DNA from 4 places in the Shewanella marisflavi genome. Region 4 is predicted to be linked to each of the others. Evidence: predicted binding sites of a transcription regulator. Region 4 holds the regulator's gene; each other region holds the start of a gene.

Region 1 (4,215 bases), 430 kb from region 4:
TCCTTAGTGGCCTTCACCATGTTTTGCAGTGCGGGCTCCACCTCATCCCAGGTGCGCGTCTTCAGTCCACAGTCGGGATTCACCCAAAGCTGTCCCACGGGGATCTTAGTCGCCGCCTTCTCAATTAAGCCCACCATCTCCTCGACGCTAGGTATATTTGGGCTGTGGATGTCATATACGCCGGGCCCTATCTCATTGGGATACTCGAAGTCTTCGAAGGCATTGAGCAGTTCCATGTGAGAGCGCGAGGTTTCTATAGTGATCACATCGGCGTCCATGGCGGCGATGGCATCTATGGTGGCGTTGAACTCGCTATAGCACATATGGGTATGGATCTGAGTCTCATCCTCCACGCCTGCCGCGCTGAGCTTAAAGGCGGCCACAGCCCAATCGAGATAGTGCTGCCACTCACTGGCCTTCAGTGGCAGGCCTTCACGAAAGGCAGGTTCATCTATCTGTATGATGCCTATACCTGCTGCCTGCAGATCGGTCACCTCATCACGAATTGCTAAGGCAAGCTGATTGGCGATCTCCTCGCGACCAATATCTTCCCGGGCAAAGGACCAGTGCAGTATGGTCACAGGGCCGGTCAACATGCCTTTCACCGGTCTGTCGGTCAGACTCTGGGCAAAGCTTGCCCACTGGAGCGTCATCGGCTGACGACGGGATACATCACCATAGATAAGCGGCGGCTTAACGCAGCGCGAGCCATAGCTCTGCACCCAGGCAAACTGGGTAAAGCCCACACCTTCGAGCTGCTCACCGAAATACTCCACCATGTCGTTACGCTCGGCCTCACCATGGACCAAGACATCGATCCCCAACTTAAGCTGACGGGCGATACTGTCACGAGTCACCGCCTCAAGCTGCGCAACATAGGCCTGTTCGGTCAACTCCCCCTTGCGCCAGCGGCTACGCAGGCCGCGAATAGCTGGCGTCTGCGGGAAGGAGCCGATTGTGGTAGTGGGCAGCAGCGGCAGACGAAAACGGGCCTGTTGCTTGAGGCGACGCTCGCCAAAATCGCTATGGCGCTCAAAATCCGCTGAGGTTAACGCCTTGAGTCTTGCCTGCACCTCAGTATTCGCCGCCTGTTCACGGGCCTGACGCCTCGCCTGACAACGCCCAGTTATCGCCTGCGCCTCATCGCTCTGTGGCGAGACCAGCAAGGTACCTAGCTGCGCCAATTCATCAAGCTTCTGCTTGGCAAAACTGAGTTGATTGGCAAGCTCGGGGGCCAACTCAGTTTCGCTCGTCAGATCCACAGGCACATGCAAAAGCGAACAGGAGGGCGCCAGCCAAACTCGCTCACCAAGATCCGCCACCACGCCACGCAGTCGCTCTGCCAAGATATCGAGATCCGCCGCCCACACGTTACGGCCATTGATCACCCCAAGGCTGAGTACCTGCTCAGGCCTAAGCGTTGCCGCAAAGGGGGTAAGCTGCTCAGGAGCGCTCACCAGATCCAGATGAAGTCCATCAACCTTGAGATCGCGAATCACCTCATGATGATGGGCCACTGAGCCGTAGTAGCTCGCCAGCAGCAGCTTAACGCCCTGACCACTGAGCTCTTTGTAAGTCGGCTGGAACGCCGCCAGCCACTCACCGTCAAGCTCCAGCGCCAAGATAGGCTCGTCGAGCTGTACCCAGCTCACCCCTTGGCCTGCGAAGCGCGTTAAGATGGCTTGATACACCTTAATCAGCTCAGGCAACAGGCTCAGCTTATCGAAAAGCTCACCTTCACACTTGGCAAGATAAAGATAACTGACAGGCCCCAGCAGCACAGGCTTTGGCTGATGACCCAGCGCTTTAGCCTCGTCCACCTCGTCGAACAGCTGCTCATAGGCGATCTCGAAGCTTTGGCCTGGCGTGAGCTCGGGCACTATGTAGTGATAGTTAGTGTTGAAATACTTTTTCATCTGGGCGGCGCGGCTCGCCTCTCCCGTTGGAGCACGGCCACGGGCCACGCGAAACAGAGTGTCGAGATCCACCTGCTCGCCACTGCGATGGCGGGTCGGGATAGCGTTAATGGTGGCGCTCAGGGTGAGTACCTGATCGTAGAAGGCAAAATCCCCAACAGGCACCTGGCTTACCCCAGACTCTTGCTGCCACTGCCAGTGTGTTTGACGCAGCTCGCGGGCGACCGATTGCAGCTGAGCCTGATCTATCTCTTCGCGCCAATACTTTTCCAGGGCAAATTTAAGTTCCCGTTGACGGCCGATACGGGGAAAGCCTAATGAAGCAATATCTAGAGTTTGCATATTGTATACCTTTTGCATTAAGATGAGCGAAATTCATGGTTAGCGCCCTTCGCTGTCATCGCAATCCAGGTGTGATAACTGAAATTGCACAACAAACATAAACAGGCGTCTGGACGTCTAGAAGTTTATTGTGCTAGTCTGTTGTCTCGCAATCGAATTGATTTCACGAGCAACATGAGCCAAATTCATGTGAGGTAAAAAATGATAGAGCTTAGGCATTTACGTACATTGGTCGCCCTGAAAGAGAGCGGCAGTCTCGCGGGCGCAGCCAAGAAGCGCTTTGTCACCCAGTCAGCCTTATCCCACCAGATCAAGGAATTGGAGACCCGCATCAACTCGGCAATATTCGTGCGTAAGAGCAAACCCCTCTCTTTTACTCAGGAGGGAGCTCGCCTACTCAATCTGGCCGAAGAGATCTTACCTAAGGTGATAGAAACTGAGATCGATCTGAAAAACGGTCTGGGCGGCGAGGTGAAAGATCTCTTTGTGGGCATAGAGTGTCACAGCTGCTTTCGCTGGCTGATGCCGGTGATCGAGCAGTTTAATGCCAGCTTTCCCCACACTAACCTTGAGTTATCGAGCCGTCATCTATTCGATTCGCTGACTGCGCTCAAGCAGGGGCAACTGGATGTGGTGCTCACTTCAGATCCTATCCCTGATCATGATATCGCCTACCAGCACCTGTTCGATTTCGAGGTCAAACTCCTGGTCGCCAAAGACCATCCGCTGGCCGATGCGCCCTATGTCACGCCAGCAGAGCTTAGCGAGCAGACACTGCTCACCTACCCAGTTCCATTAGACAGACTGGATATCTATCGCCACTTCATGGAGCCAGCAGGCGTACCGGTCGCCAAGCAGATCCGCTGCGATCTTACCGCCATGTTGCTGCAACGCATCGCCTGTAAGGATGGCGTCGCTGCCCTGCCGAGTTGGTCCATCAATGAGGCACATGGTCTGTCGCTCAAGGCAGTAAAACTGGGCCCTGAAGGGCTAAAACGCCCTCTGTTCGGCGCCTATCGCAGTAATGGCAGCAGCGCGCGTCTCGCCCAGCAGTGGCTGAATTTGGTGACCTCTGAGGGGCTGGAACGTCAGGGGCACTGAGCCGAGTATACAAGCAGTGAGCCTAGAGGTAGACTGGCGTTATCGCTCGAGAAACACTAAAGGATTAGTATGAAACTTGTAGCACTTTTTGTTCAAGCCTGTCTCTGGTTTGGTATCGTCTTATCCCCTTCCTTATTAGGTCTGCTTAGCGGCGGCCTATTTAGCATGCAACAGTCGCCGTCTAGCCTAACCGCGCCACTTTTAGGCTTAGCCATGGGGGCGCTTTTGGGCATCATCTGGGCCGAATATATTCGCAAAGTCCATGGTCTCAGCCAATTCTTTGGCCGTCTGGTGGCGACACCCGATATTGACGGCCGCTCAACCGACAAGCTGTAACCGGTAAGCAAGAAAGCCCGAACTCAAGCTTTCAAACTCTAGACACAAAAAAACCTGCACTTGGCAGGTTTTCTTTTAGCTGGTCAAAACGCCTATAGCGGGTTGAGCAGCTGATTTCGCATAGAGAGCACCCGGCGTAGCACCAAACCTGGCGAATTTGGATTGCGGGTCTGACGCAGGTTATGGGCGATCATAAACTCTTCCCTTAACTCCTCGTCAAGGCCAAGAGACTCAAACGCCTCCAGAGTCAGGGTCTGCTTCTGATTATCGATCAATGATTTAATGATAGAGAGCGGGAATGACTGCTCCGACTCGGCGTTCAGATAGGCAAAGGCAGTCAGGGCGATTATCTCGCCAAACACGCTAAACAGCGCCAGGGTCTGCACCTCATCCGGACTGATGTCGACTCCTTCCATATGATGCAGGCTATCGACGGCATCGGTAGCAATACTCTCGGTCAGCGCCCAGTAACCATAGACCAACTTCTTATAGGGCTGCGGCAACTCGTCCAAACGCTCCT
Region 2 (4,215 bases), 210 kb from region 4:
TGCGTGTTCCAGACGCTTGTTGACGGGCCAGCTGCGCCACTCAAGATCTTCTTTCTTGGGGCCAGCAGAGCCGTCGCCACGGTACTGCTCGGCGATCTCCAGCAGCTGCTCTGTGTTGTTAGAACCTTCAACCGGGCAGGGCAGATTTAGCACCACAGCCTCAACCCTGGCCTTAAGCTCGGGATCGATATCATCATAGATCGCCAGCTGTCCGGCGTTGACTATGCCCATGTCCATCCCCGCCTGGATGGCGTGGTAGAGGAACACGGCGTGGATCGCCTCGCGCACCGGGTTGTTGCCGCGGAAGGAGAAGGAGACGTTGGACACGCCGCCTGAGATCATGGCATGGGGTAGGGTGCGCTTGATCTCGCGCGTTGCCTCGATGAAGTCCACCGCATAGTTGTCGTGCTCGTCGATGCCGGTGGCGATGGCGAAGATGTTAGGGTCGAAGATAATATCTTCTGGCGGGAAGCCCACTTTATCAACCAATACCCGGTAGGCGCGGGTACAGATCTCTATCTTGCGCGCCATGGTGTCGGCCTGACCGACCTCGTCGAAGGCCATGATGATGGCCGCCGCGCCGTAGCGTTTTACCAGGGTGGCCTGCTCGATAAACTTCTCTTCGCCCTCCTTGAGGGAGATGGAGTTGACTACCCCTTTGCCTTGAATGCATTTGAGTCCGGCTTCGATCACCTCCCACTTGGAGGAGTCGATCATGATAGGTACCCGGCTGATATCTGGCTCTGAGGCGATAAGGTTGAGGAACTTCTGCATCACCTCGACGCCGTCGAGCATCCCCTCATCCATGTTGATATCGATGATCTGGGCACCGTTCTCTACCTGATCCCGGGCGACCGACAGTGCCTCTTCGTATTCGCCAGTCTTGATCAGTCGCAGAAACTTGGCCGAGCCGGTGACATTGGTGCGCTCGCCCACGTTCACAAACAGGGAGTCAGCGTCTATGGTTAGGGGCTCCAGTCCCGACAGGCGGCAGGCTACGGGCAGTTTAGGCAATGTGCGGGCGCTGTGTTTAGTGACAGCCGCGCGGATCACCTTGATATGCTCAGGTGTGGTACCGCAGCAGCCGCCGATAATGTTGAGCAAACCTTCTTCTGCCCAGGGGCCTATCACCTCGGCCATCTCCTCTGGCGTCTCGTCGTACCCGCCAAACTCGTTGGGCAGGCCGGCGTTGGGGTGGGCGGAGACATAACACTCGGCGATCTTCGACAGCTCCTCCACATAGGGACGCAGTTCTTGTGGGCCCAGGGCGCAGTTGAGGCCGATAGAAAGTGGCTTCACATGGCGCAGCGAGTTATAGAAGGCCTCTGTGGTCTGGCCCGTCAGTGTGCGGCCCGAGGCATCGGTAATGGTGCCTGAGATCATGATAGGCAGGCGTTGGCCCAGCTGGTCGAATACCGTTTCGATGGCAAACAGCGCCGCCTTGGCGTTGAGGGTATCGAAGATGGTTTCTACCATGATGATGTCGGCGCCGCCTTCTATCAGGGCCTCGATGGACTCGATATAGGCGCTGACTAGCTCGTCGAAATGGATATTGCGATAGCCGGGATCGTTGACATCCGGGCTGATAGAGCAGGTGCGGTTGGTGGGCCCCAGTACCCCGGCAACATAGCATTGGCGACCAGTTGCGCGGGTCACCTCGTCACAGGCGGCGCGGGCGAGGCGAGCGCCCTCAAGGTTGATCTCTCGTGACAGCTCCTGCATCTCATAGTCGGCCATGGCCACACGGGTAGCGTTAAAGGTGTTGGTTTCTATGATGTCGGCGCCAGCCTCAAGGTAATCCTTGTGGATCTGTTTAATCAGCTCAGCTTGAGTCAGCACCAACAGGTCGTTGTTGCCCTTAAGATCGCAGGGCCAATCGGCAAAGCGCGCGCCGCGAAAGTCGGCTTCTTCCAGTTTATGGTTCTGGATCATGGTGCCCATGGCGCCGTCGAGGATCAAAATTTCGTTATTGAGTCGCTCGCGGATCGCGTCGTTAATCTGTCTTACGTTTTGAACAGGGGATGGGGTCGCCATAACTTTTACCTACTTCAACTGACCTATTGCCTAAACTGACTGCGTCTAGCTCATCGACGCACTATTTTTGTTTTGGATGTATAAACGTATAGACGTCTATACTAATCGACTTATAATACCCAGGGCAAGTCAAATGAGTATAAGCGTAAACCCGGATGAAATTCGAGAGTTGCGCCGCTGCGTCCTGTTTAAACTGCATTGTATGGAAAGGCCGACAAAGATATTTAATTTGAAAGTTTTTCAATGTGTTAATTGTCTGGCGTTGCCAAGCTTATTGCCATAAGGGTATGCTGCTAGCGACTTAACTTGAAAAGGTTTAATGCTGCGGATATGACGCAAACGACACTCTATTTGATGCGACACGGCGAATGCGAAGGCGGTAACCTGCTGAGGGGGCACAGCGATCTGCCCCTGACAGAGATAGGTTTTGCTCAGATGCAACTCGCCTTTGCCAAGCTGCCGGAGCCGGTAGACAGGGTGATCAGCTCGCCGCTTAAGCGTTGCCGCGTGTTTGCCGAGCATTTGACTAGCAAGAGTCAGATCAAGGTGGCGTTAGATGCTGGTTTAAAAGAGATCTATTTCGGCCGCTGGGATGGTCAGCCCATTCCTGAGCTGCACGCCGAGCATGGCGCTGAGTTGAGCGCCTATTGGCAAGACCCCTGGAAAAATCCCTTGCCTGAGGCTGAAACCATGGCGGCCTTTGAGCAGCGTATCGACGAGATGGTCGAGCAGTTGGTACATCAGCATAGCGGTGAGATTTTGCTGTTGATCACCCATGGCGGGGTGATCCGTCACTTGATGGCCAAGGCCCTTGGGGTAGAGCGAGCGGTAGGCTTCTACACCCAGCTGAGCCTGGATTACGCCAGCGTGGTTAAGATAAGTCATTACCGCGACAAGGGGGGGGAAGGCTACTGGCGATTGCACTGGCATGACGCCGAATAAGCCATGGACTAACTTGTGTTTCGCCTTGTCTCTTGGCGGAAATACCGCATAATAACCGGGCGCAGGGACCGCCTGCGCCGGGAGTAAGGTGTCGAGATCCCACAGGGAATAACTCGGACTTAATAGGGAATTGGGGAAGGCCAAGTGCCGTTAGCCCAAACTGTGCCCGCAACTGTGAGTGTGCTGCCAGGTCGTATTATCGCCCGGGTCGCCACGAGTCAGGATACCTGCCTACTCTCTAACTACTATCTCAAGCGGGTGACTTGAGGGAGCCTATAGATGAAGAATACCTCGGGGCCGAGTTTGGCCCAAGGGCGAGGGCGCCTCGGCGCTGCTCCCCGGAGGGCGCGACCTTGAGCGCCCCTAGTCAGCCATCACAAACAGAATCACTCCTGTCTCTCGGCGCCAGTGACGGTGCTATTTTAGGTACAGACACAGGTGCTGGTGCAGCCATCGGCGATGGCGCCTGTGCGCGCCCGGCGCTGTCGGTGCGGGATCTCAGCTGGCGCTGCGGCGAGCGCGCCATCCTCTCTGGGGTCAAGCTGGATCTGCCAGAGGGTAAGATGCTGGGGATTATAGGTCCCAATGGCGCCGGCAAGTCCAGCCTGCTGCGCTGCCTCTATCGTTTTCTTACCCCGAGTCGCGGCGAGATCAAGCTGTTTGGCCAACCCATCGCCAGCCTGAGTGCCCGGGCCTTTGCCCGTGAGGTCGCCGTAGTGCTGCAAGATACGCCGCAGCATTTCGACATGACCACGGCGCAGCTGGTGGCACTTGGGCTGACGCCTCACAAGAGCGCCTTTTCGATGACGACCCCCGCCGACAAGCAGGCGGTGCGCCGCGCCTTGGAGACAGTGGGCTTAAGCGATCGCGCCGGGCAGGCATACGAGTCCCTCTCGGGCGGTGAGAAGCAGCGCGCCCTGATCGCCCGCGCCATAGTGCAGCGCCCTAAGCTATTGATCCTCGATGAGCCCACTAATCACCTGGATATCCGTTATCAGATCCAGATCCTTGAGTTGCTTAAGACCCTTGGGGTGACAGTGGTGATCTCTATCCATGATCTGAATCTTGCCAGTGCCATGTGCGATAAGCTGTTGTTGCTCGATCGCGGCTGGGCCGTGGCTCAGGGGACGCCTAAGCAGGTGCTGAGTGAAGCCCAGATCGCCAACACCTTCGGTGTCTGTTGTCAGGTGGCGCCTCATCCCCAGCATGGTAATCCGCAGATCCACTATTTCTATGGCT
Region 3 (4,215 bases), 1.8 Mb from region 4:
GACCTATATTGCCTGGAGATCTCGCCAATATCGACAAGAGTCCAAAGGGCGAGGTGGTGTTTAAGGCATCTCTAAGCATACTGTTTAAGTCGCTAAAGGTGAGACGCATCTATGACGCTGATAACCAGACGCTGATTTACCTCTCCTATTCGACTAAGGAGACTGATGGCAGCCATAAACACAGCCTGTCCACCGTGCCGCTTTATGGCACACAGGCTTGGCAAACGAGTGGCTCAGCAAATGGACAGCCAGCGTCAAACTAAAATAAGTAGAGCCAAAATAAGTTGAGCCAAAAACAAAACGCCGTCATCTTTGACGGCGTTTTGCTGTGGGTTATTTACGCCAGTGTAATTGCTGCAGTTGAGTTGCCACTGTTTAATCACTATGGGTAAGACGTAGGTAATGCATTACTCGTTGCGGCCATCTAATACCGCATTATAGCGCTCAAAGCCGGCCTCGAGATCTTTGATGAGATCGTCAGGGTTTTCCAGCCCCACATGCAAGCGGATCAGGGGTTTGCTGCTGTCCCACTGAGTGGCGGTGCGCAGCTTGTCGATACCAAAAACACCCAGAATCAGACTTTCATAGCCGCCCCATGAGAAGCCCATTTTAAAGTGCTGCATGTTTTCCACAAAGGCGGTGATCGACTTGATGTTGCCTTCCTTGAGTACAAAGGAGAAGAGGCCGTTAGACGCGCTGAAATCGCGCTTAAAAAACTCATGCCCAGGGCAGGTGGTAAAGGCGGGGTGACGCAGGTGATCCACCTCTGGGCGCGTAGCCAACCAATTGGCAACCTTAAGGGCATTTTTTTCATGTTGCGCCATGCGAACCCCAAGGGTCCGCAACCCACGGCTGGCGAGGTAGATATCGTCCGCCGAGGTGCATTGCCCCATGAGATAGCTGTTTTCTCTAAGCTGCTCCCAATGAGCCTCGTTGGCGGTTGCCGTGCCCAGCATCACATCTGAATGGCCAACAATATATTTGGTGGCGGCCTGAATGGAGATATCGACGCCCAGTTCGAAAGGGCGGCTGTTGATAGGGGAGGCCCAGGTGTTATCCAGCATAACCACCAGACCATGCTCATGGGCAATGCGGCTCAAGGTCGGCACATCTTGCACCTCTAGGGTGATAGAGCCGGGAGACTCAAGAAACAGCACCTTGGTATTGGGGCGGATTAGCGCCTCAATACCTTTGCCGATCAGCGGGTCGTAGTAGGTGGTTTCTATGCCAAAGCCTTTGAGCAGCTTGTCACACAGATCCCGTGTGGGTTCATAGGCGGTATCGACCATCAAGAGATGATCGTCTGCCTTGAGAAAAGAGAGTAGTGCGCCCGAGATGGCGGCTGAACCAGAGGGATAGAGCGCGGTGCCCACGCCACCTTCAAGTTCGGCAATGGCCGCCTGAAAGGCAAAGTGGGTAGGGGTGCCGCGGCGGCCATAAAACATCTCGCCATTGGCGCGGTTTTTAGTGGCGTAACGCATCTCTTCTATGGTGTCGAATACCACGGTGGAAGCGCGAAATACCGGGGGATTGATCACCCCCTTACTCCATTTCTTGTCACGGCCGACGCTAACTATCTTGGTCTCTTTTTTCATCCCATCTACTCATCTTGGCTAGGCAATGCAGCCATCTTAACATCTATACGGCTAAATGAAAGTGAGATTTACTTATGTGTTTACCCTGGCAAATCGGCCTGCATCTATTGGGTTTTAAGTGGCAGACGGATGTGGATAGCGACACCTATGGCTTGATTGTCTTGCATCAGATTTTCGGCGCGAATACTGCCGTCGTGGAAATCGGTGATCAGCCTGGCAATATAGAGTCCTAGCCCTAAGTGAGGCTTGTCTTGCACTTTCTGGTCGCGTACCGAGACCATGGACTCGAAGATCTGTTCGCCCATGTTCGCCGGCAGAGATGGCCCTTGGTTGCTGACGCACAGCAGTGCCTGTTTGCCCTTGGCTTTGAGTGACACCTTGATGGGCGTTTCAGGCTGGCTAAATTCGATGGCATTGGCGATCAGCTTGTCCATTAACTGGGCGATATATTCAGGCACGCCGCGCATCGGCATCGGCTCCTTATCGATCTCCAGTTCAAAGCGCTGATTGGGGTAGGTCATCTGATAGCCCTGCATACAGCCGGCGATCACCTTGTCGAGGGGGAAGTTATCGACATCGGCATCGGTCAGGGCTTCTTCGAGGCGCGTCGCTTCACTCATGTTATTGAGGATCATATTGAGTCGGCTAACCCCTTCATGGGCTCTGTCCACATATTTTTGATGCTGAGGCGGCAGTCCCTGGCTGTTGAGGTGCTCAAGCGATGAGCGAACCACGGCTACTGGCGTACGCAGTTCATGGCCCAGACGGGAGGACATATTCTCCAGATAATGGGTATATTGGCTCAAACGGCTGACGATACTGGCGAAACTGCGGCTAAGATCGCCAATTTCATCACGCACCTTTGACCCGACAATCGCCTTTCTGATCCGTCCCTGGCTGTCGATCGCCTGCTCTGCGTCATCGCGTAACTTGCGAATACGGCTGGAGATACTGGAGGCGAAGAAGAAGAGCGCCAGGGTGCCCATGCTCATCACGGTTAAGATCACGTTGAACAATTTCTCGAGCGCTTTGTTGCGCAGGGTACGGATGCCGTGGGTGGTTTCCTCGGCGATCACCACGCCCATGACGGTGTTATCGATCCAGATGGGGCTGGCGGCGGCGAGGATCACCGCCTTGCCATCGGGCGACAGGCGCCAGGTGGAGCCAAACTGACCGGCTAAGGCCTTGCGAATATGGCTGCCCTCCAATACGGTCGAGTCTTTCAGGGAGTCGACAAAATGTTTCGGCGGCGTGGTCAAAATGCGGTAGTAGAGGGGATGCAAATAGTTTTGCTTAAATCGCCCCCAGAAGCTGTCGGGTGTCTGTTCTGTGGCGGTTTGCGCCCAGACATTGGTGCTGCTGTAGATATCGCCGGATTTAGCCAATACCCGGCCATGGCGATCCACCACCCAGATCCGTGAGCTGTTATGGCTCATCCCCTTGATGATGCTTTCAATTTCTGGCGAAGGTACAAGCACAGTGCCTAGCTTGGTGACATCGTCGGTGGCCGAAGTACCGACAATCGCCTCAACATTGCGTTTACGCCTGTCGTTGACATCGACGATGGCAAAGCCCAGCTTGCTGCCTACCATCTCCAGCGGCATTCTGAGTTCTATGTTGTAGCCTTTTTCGGTTTTGAGCCATTTGCCCTGTATGCGCACTTCTGGAGTAACCGGTTGAGAGCGTTTGGGATCGGCAGGCAGTTCGAAGGCGCTTATCCAGCCATCGCGTATGGTGGCGACGATATAGCGGCGAAAATGACCATCGGGCGCCAAGGTGGCGATGGCCAGATGGTCGTTATTGTCGATTCTCAGGCTGTTAGTGCCGCGGTAGATCACCTTAGGATCGGTTACCTCGAAATAGGCGTACAGGTAACCGGCGTATTTACCCACCATATGGGTAAAACTGACATTAAGGGGCTTGCCGTCATCGGCCTTAAATAGCTGGTGGTCGGCGCCATAAACCAGGGCGCGATGACGATTGTTTTGCCACTCGCCTAATTTGCCATCTAGGTGTATGGGACCGCTTAAAGGATAGGCGTAGAGATCCCGTCCTTTTTTTACCTGTGACAGGAAACTGGCTTGTTTGTCGAATAGTTTAGGGCGTTCGTGTAGAGCGGTGGCCAGGGCCTGAGTGGTCCCTTCCAAGGTTTTTTCCTGACCATAGCGCAGGTATTTTTCCATCTCCCACACATACTGGTAGCCCAACCAAGGCAGGCAGAGCAGAAACAGGGAGAGGATGGCGACCTTAGTGCGCAGGCCGATGGGTAGATTAAACATGCTTAGTCTTGGTTGTCCCAGCGATAACCCATGCCATATACGGTATCTATGCAATCAAATTCAGGATCTTGGCTAATAAATTTCTTACGGATCCGCTTTACATGGGAGGTGATGGTGCTGTCGTCCACATAGATCTTGGCATCTTGCATCAGCGCTTGGCGACTGCGTACATGTCCGGGGTGTTTGGCCAGGGCATGTACCATCCAAAATTCGGTAACCGTCAGCTCGATAGGCAGCTGTTTCCAGTAGACCTGAATACGGTTGACATCTATGGTCAGGTTGCCGTGCTCTATCATGCCATCTTGGGGGTTAGCGCCATTTTGGATGTCCGAGCGTCGAAA
Region 4 (4,215 bases):
GTATTGGCTTCAAAAATCGCCTGGGCTTGCTTCTGATTCTCATGGGTAAAGGCCAGCTCGGCGCGACCATGAGCCAATGACCAATAGGCCAGTGGCGTCAGCCCTGCACGGGCAAAGCAAGCCAGTAACTGCGGCAACTCGACATCTATGGTCAAGCTGAATAGGCTAACGCTCGGCAGACTGGTCACCACAGGGGCACTGGCCGACGAGCTCTTTGGCGCGATCAGGGTGAAGTCGGTATGGGGGGCATAACTTGAGCGCACCGCCAGGCTAACCTCGGTATCAAACAGAGGCTGCAGGGTACGATTGTGCAGCACAGGGGAGCCCAGATGCGCCAGGCGATTCGCCTCGGTCAGCGACATGCTCTTAAGCAACTTGGCATCATTAATTCGGTTGGGGTCGGCGTTAAACACCCCTTCGACGTCGGTCCAGATGGTGACTCGCTCGATATCTGCCAGACTGGCCAACAGGGTGGCACTAAAATCTGAGCCGTTGCGACCAAGCAGCAGGGTATCACCCTGTTCATTGGCGCAGATAAAGCCGGTGATCACCAGACGCTCTTGAGGATGAGCCTCAAGCAGTGCCTGCACTCTTTGTCTCGACTCGCCTATGCGGATCTGCGGCACGGCGCCTTCATCGGCTACCAGCAGGGTACGGGCATCGACATCCGATGCGGCCACGCCAGATTCTCTCAGCAGCGCCGCCAGCAGACGCGAAGACCAACGCTCGCCGAAACTTACTACCTGGTTACGTTGATAGTCGTTCAGTTCATCCAGCGACAGCAGGCTACTCAGCTGCGACTTGTCGGTCGACAGGCGCTCTCTGAGGCTACGGGCCTGCTCGTTGGAGAGCAACTGTTCAATCAGGTTTTGCTGGTAACTCACCAGCACCTGTAACTCCTCTTGCCATAGCTGATTTGAGTCACACAGCTCCAGCAAGCGGTATAAAAAATTGGTACTCTTACCCGCAGCCGACACCACGATCAAATCATCGCTGTGGCCATGAGTCAGTAAAATGTGAGCGACGCGGCGGTAACAATCTGCATCCGCTAAACTAGAACCACCAAATTTATGCAAATGACATCGTGTCATTTTATGCTCCTCAAACCCTTTAACTACTTACCGCGATAGCCGCTTCTAAACCGGCGAGTATATCTGCCACCAGATCCTCACCATCTTCAATCCCTACAGACAAGCGGATCAGGGTATCTTTTACACCCGCTTCGCGACGCGCCTCTGGGTCCATCGCTCTGTGGGTCATAGTCGCAGGTACTGCCACCAGACTCTCCACGCCCCCCAGACTCTCGGCTACCGAGAAGTATTGTAACGCATCTAAGAAGGCAACGAGTGCCGATTCACCGCCTTTTAACTCAAAACTGAGCATTGCGCCGAAGCCCTTCTGCTGTCTAGCCGCAATTTCATGGCCAGGATGCTCGACAAGGCCCGGATAATACACTTTTTCTACCGCCTTGTGGTCACAAAGCAGGGCCAAAACCTTCTGGGCGTTGGCCTGATGTTCACGAATACGCACCGAGAGAGTTCTTAATCCCCTCAGGGTCAGGTAGCTGTCAAAAGCCGAACCGGTCAGCCCCAAAGTATTAGACCACCAGTGCAGTAACTCGCCGACCTCAGGTTCTTTGGCCACCACGGCGCCGCCGACAACATCGCTGTGGCCGTTAATATATTTGGTGGTCGAGTGCACCACTATGTCGGCGCCGAGCAACAAAGGTTGCTGCAAGATGGGAGACAAGAAGGTGTTATCCACTACAACCTGTGCCCCAACCTGATGGCTCGCCTGTGCAATGGCTTCAATATCGACCACCCTCAGCAGCGGGTTAGAAGGTGTCTCAAGCCACACCATCTTAGGCGCTTGTGATAGCGCTTGGCGTAACGCGACATCATCGGTTTGATCCACTACGGCTAACTTAAAGGCCCCCTTCTTCGCGAGGTTGGTAAAGAGTCGATAGCTGCCGCCATAACAGTCATGGGGCACCACCAAGAGATCCTCAGGCCCCAACAGGCTGGTCACAAGAGTGATGGCTGCCATGCCGGTGCAGGTGATCACGCCTGTAGCCCCTTTTTCCAACTCGGCAATTGCATCGCCCAAGATTGAGCGAGTAGGATTGCCCGAACGACTATAATCGAATGCCCGCGGCTGTTGATGCCCTTCAAACGAGTAATTTGTCGACAGATAGATAGGCGGCACCACGGCACCATGCTGAGTGTCTGACTCTATGCCTTGTCTTACGGCGGCGGTGGCTAGTTTACGCTCTGTCATCTTCAACTCCTCAATTCGAATCTGGGCAGAGACCTCTGGCAAAAGAGATGTCTGGACGTCTAAATGTACCTAAGCCAACGGGTAGCGTCAACAACTTTAGACGTTTAGACGTCCAAACATTTAGAAATCTATTTGCAATTACCAAAAATTAGAGGCAATAATTTGACTGTATTTTGTAAGGGTTTAAAATCTGCACCGAATTTGAGAATTTACAGGTGAGTCAATGACTGAGTGGAATGGCGATTATATCAGCCCCTATGCTGAACATGGTAAGAAGAATGAGCAGGTAAAGAAGATCACTGTATCTATTCCTCTAAAGGTGCTTAAGGTATTAACCGATGAGCGCACTCGGCGCCAGGTCAATAACTTACGTCACGCCACCAATAGTGAGTTACTCTGCGAAGCTTTCTTACATGCCTATACTGGCCAGCCACTGCCGCACGATGATGACCTGTCTAAAGATAAACCCGACAGCATTCCAGCAGAGGTAAAACGCCTAATGACCGAAATGGGCATTGAGTGGGAAGAGATGGAATAACACGGCCACACACTAATCGACAGAGGGATCGCTAGGCGATCCCTCTTTAGTTTTCACACTTAGTCTGGACTATCCCTGTGCCTGCACTTCCGCTCGATCCACAGATCTTGGCGCTCGCCTCGCTTATCGTCTTTGTCGGCGCTCTCACCCAGAGCCTTATCGGCTTTGGCATGGCGATAGTAGCCTCACCGTTACTTTATCTTATCGAGCCCTCATTGGTTCCGGCGCCCGTGATTTTAATGGGTTTCTCTATCGCCCTATTGACCCTATTTCGTGAACGCGGCGCCTTGGAGTTTAATGGGCTGCAATACGCCTTGCTCGGTCGAATCCCAGGTGGATTTATCGGCGCTGGTTTACTCTTGTTCGCCCCACAAGCTATCTTAGGACTCACAATCTCCATCATTGTCGCAATTGCCGTAGTGCTGAGCCTGCTCAGGGTTAGCCTGGTGGTCAATCGACGTTCTCTCTTTAGCGCTGGCGTGATCTCGGGGATCTTCGGCAACATAGCTGCCATCGGCGGTCCGCCATTGGCTATCTTACTCTCGGGCAAAGATGCCAAGCAGTTTCGCGCTGCATTGTCGGCCTTCTTTATCTTCAGTTCCGCCATCGCCATGGTGATCTTAGGGCTGACAGGGCTGCTTACCCCGCAACACTTTTACTCCTCGGCCTTACTACTGCCCTCAGTGCTGCTTGGTTATCTGATGGCAAACCGACTCGTCGGACGCATAGACAAACAAAAGACCCGTATGATGACGCTTATCCTCTGTAGCCTGAGTGCTATCCTATTGGCCGCCAAGTCGATAACGAGTCTGCTATAAAATAGAAAAAGCCGGCAATATTGCCGGCTTTTCGATTATCGCTACCTTAGGCTAAAAATGATAAGAAGTTTGAATCACGCCGCCAAAGGCATCGTCACTGCCCACTAAACCGGTAAGATCTAAGTTAAAGAAGCGCCCTATGGTAAAGCCCGTACCTAAGCTATAGAGGTTACTACTGGTATCTTTCATATCGTGGCGATAACCCAAACGCAGCGCAAACCAATCTGTGGCTCTCATTTCACCACCTATGCGCCAATATTGTGTTTCACCCAGCTCGTCAAAGCGCTTATGACCATTGAGATCCACATCGGACGTCAAACTGAACTTATCCCAATCATAGGCAACACCTAAGGTGTATAAGGCCTCGATGCGATAGGTAAACTGACGCCCCAAGGTCTCAACGGTATCGAGCTTCTGACTCACCAAGTTGCGTCCAGATAGGCCCAGAGTTAAGCCTTCTATGGGCTGCATGGCCACGCCGATATCCAAGTTAAACACGCTTTCATCGTTGCGATACTTGTTGTCGTCAAAGTCATCGACATCGTAGTTATTAGCACTGACCACATAGTTATAGGTATCTAT

What was found. Region 4 encodes MetJ, which represses methionine synthesis genes. Its sites were predicted from a motif close to TAGACGTCTAGACGTCTA; they were not measured.
Region 1: a site for MetJ is predicted at 2,369-2,386, ahead of metE (5-methyltetrahydropteroyltriglutamate--homocysteine S-methyltransferase). Genes of this name have one in related genera too.
Region 2: a site for MetJ is predicted at 2,116-2,133, ahead of metH (methionine synthase). Genes of this name have one in related genera too.
Region 3: a site for MetJ is predicted at 1,632-1,649, ahead of CFF01_RS10450 (cystathionine beta-lyase). Genes of this name have one in related genera too.

What each region holds. Positions count from the first base shown of each region.
Region 1 is NZ_CP022272.1:979,948-984,162, reverse strand. It holds gene metE (5-methyltetrahydropteroyltriglutamate--homocysteine S-methyltransferase) at 1-2,258, opposite strand, end outside; gene CFF01_RS04345 (LysR family transcriptional regulator) at 2,460-3,359, shown strand; gene CFF01_RS04340 (hypothetical protein) at 3,429-3,695, shown strand; gene CFF01_RS04335 (HDOD domain-containing protein) at 3,788-4,215, opposite strand, start outside.
Region 2 is NZ_CP022272.1:761,703-765,917, forward strand. It holds gene metH (methionine synthase) at 1-2,034, opposite strand, end outside; gene CFF01_RS03395 (histidine phosphatase family protein) at 2,365-2,976, shown strand; cobalamin riboswitch at 3,045-3,225, shown strand; gene CFF01_RS03400 (ABC transporter ATP-binding protein) at 3,429-4,215, shown strand, end outside.
Region 3 is NZ_CP022272.1:2,388,921-2,393,135, reverse strand. It holds gene CFF01_RS10455 (CreA family protein) at 1-263, shown strand, start outside; gene CFF01_RS10450 (cystathionine beta-lyase) at 408-1,595, opposite strand; gene pdsS (proteobacterial dedicated sortase system histidine kinase) at 1,700-3,874, opposite strand; gene pdsR (proteobacterial dedicated sortase system response regulator) at 3,877-4,215, opposite strand, start outside.
Region 4 is NZ_CP022272.1:551,894-556,108, reverse strand. It holds gene CFF01_RS02490 (bifunctional aspartate kinase/homoserine dehydrogenase II) at 1-1,091, opposite strand, end outside; gene metB (cystathionine gamma-synthase) at 1,111-2,277, opposite strand; gene metJ (met regulon transcriptional regulator MetJ) at 2,501-2,815, shown strand; gene CFF01_RS02475 (sulfite exporter TauE/SafE family protein) at 2,893-3,633, shown strand; gene CFF01_RS02470 (conjugal transfer protein TraF) at 3,685-4,215, opposite strand, start outside.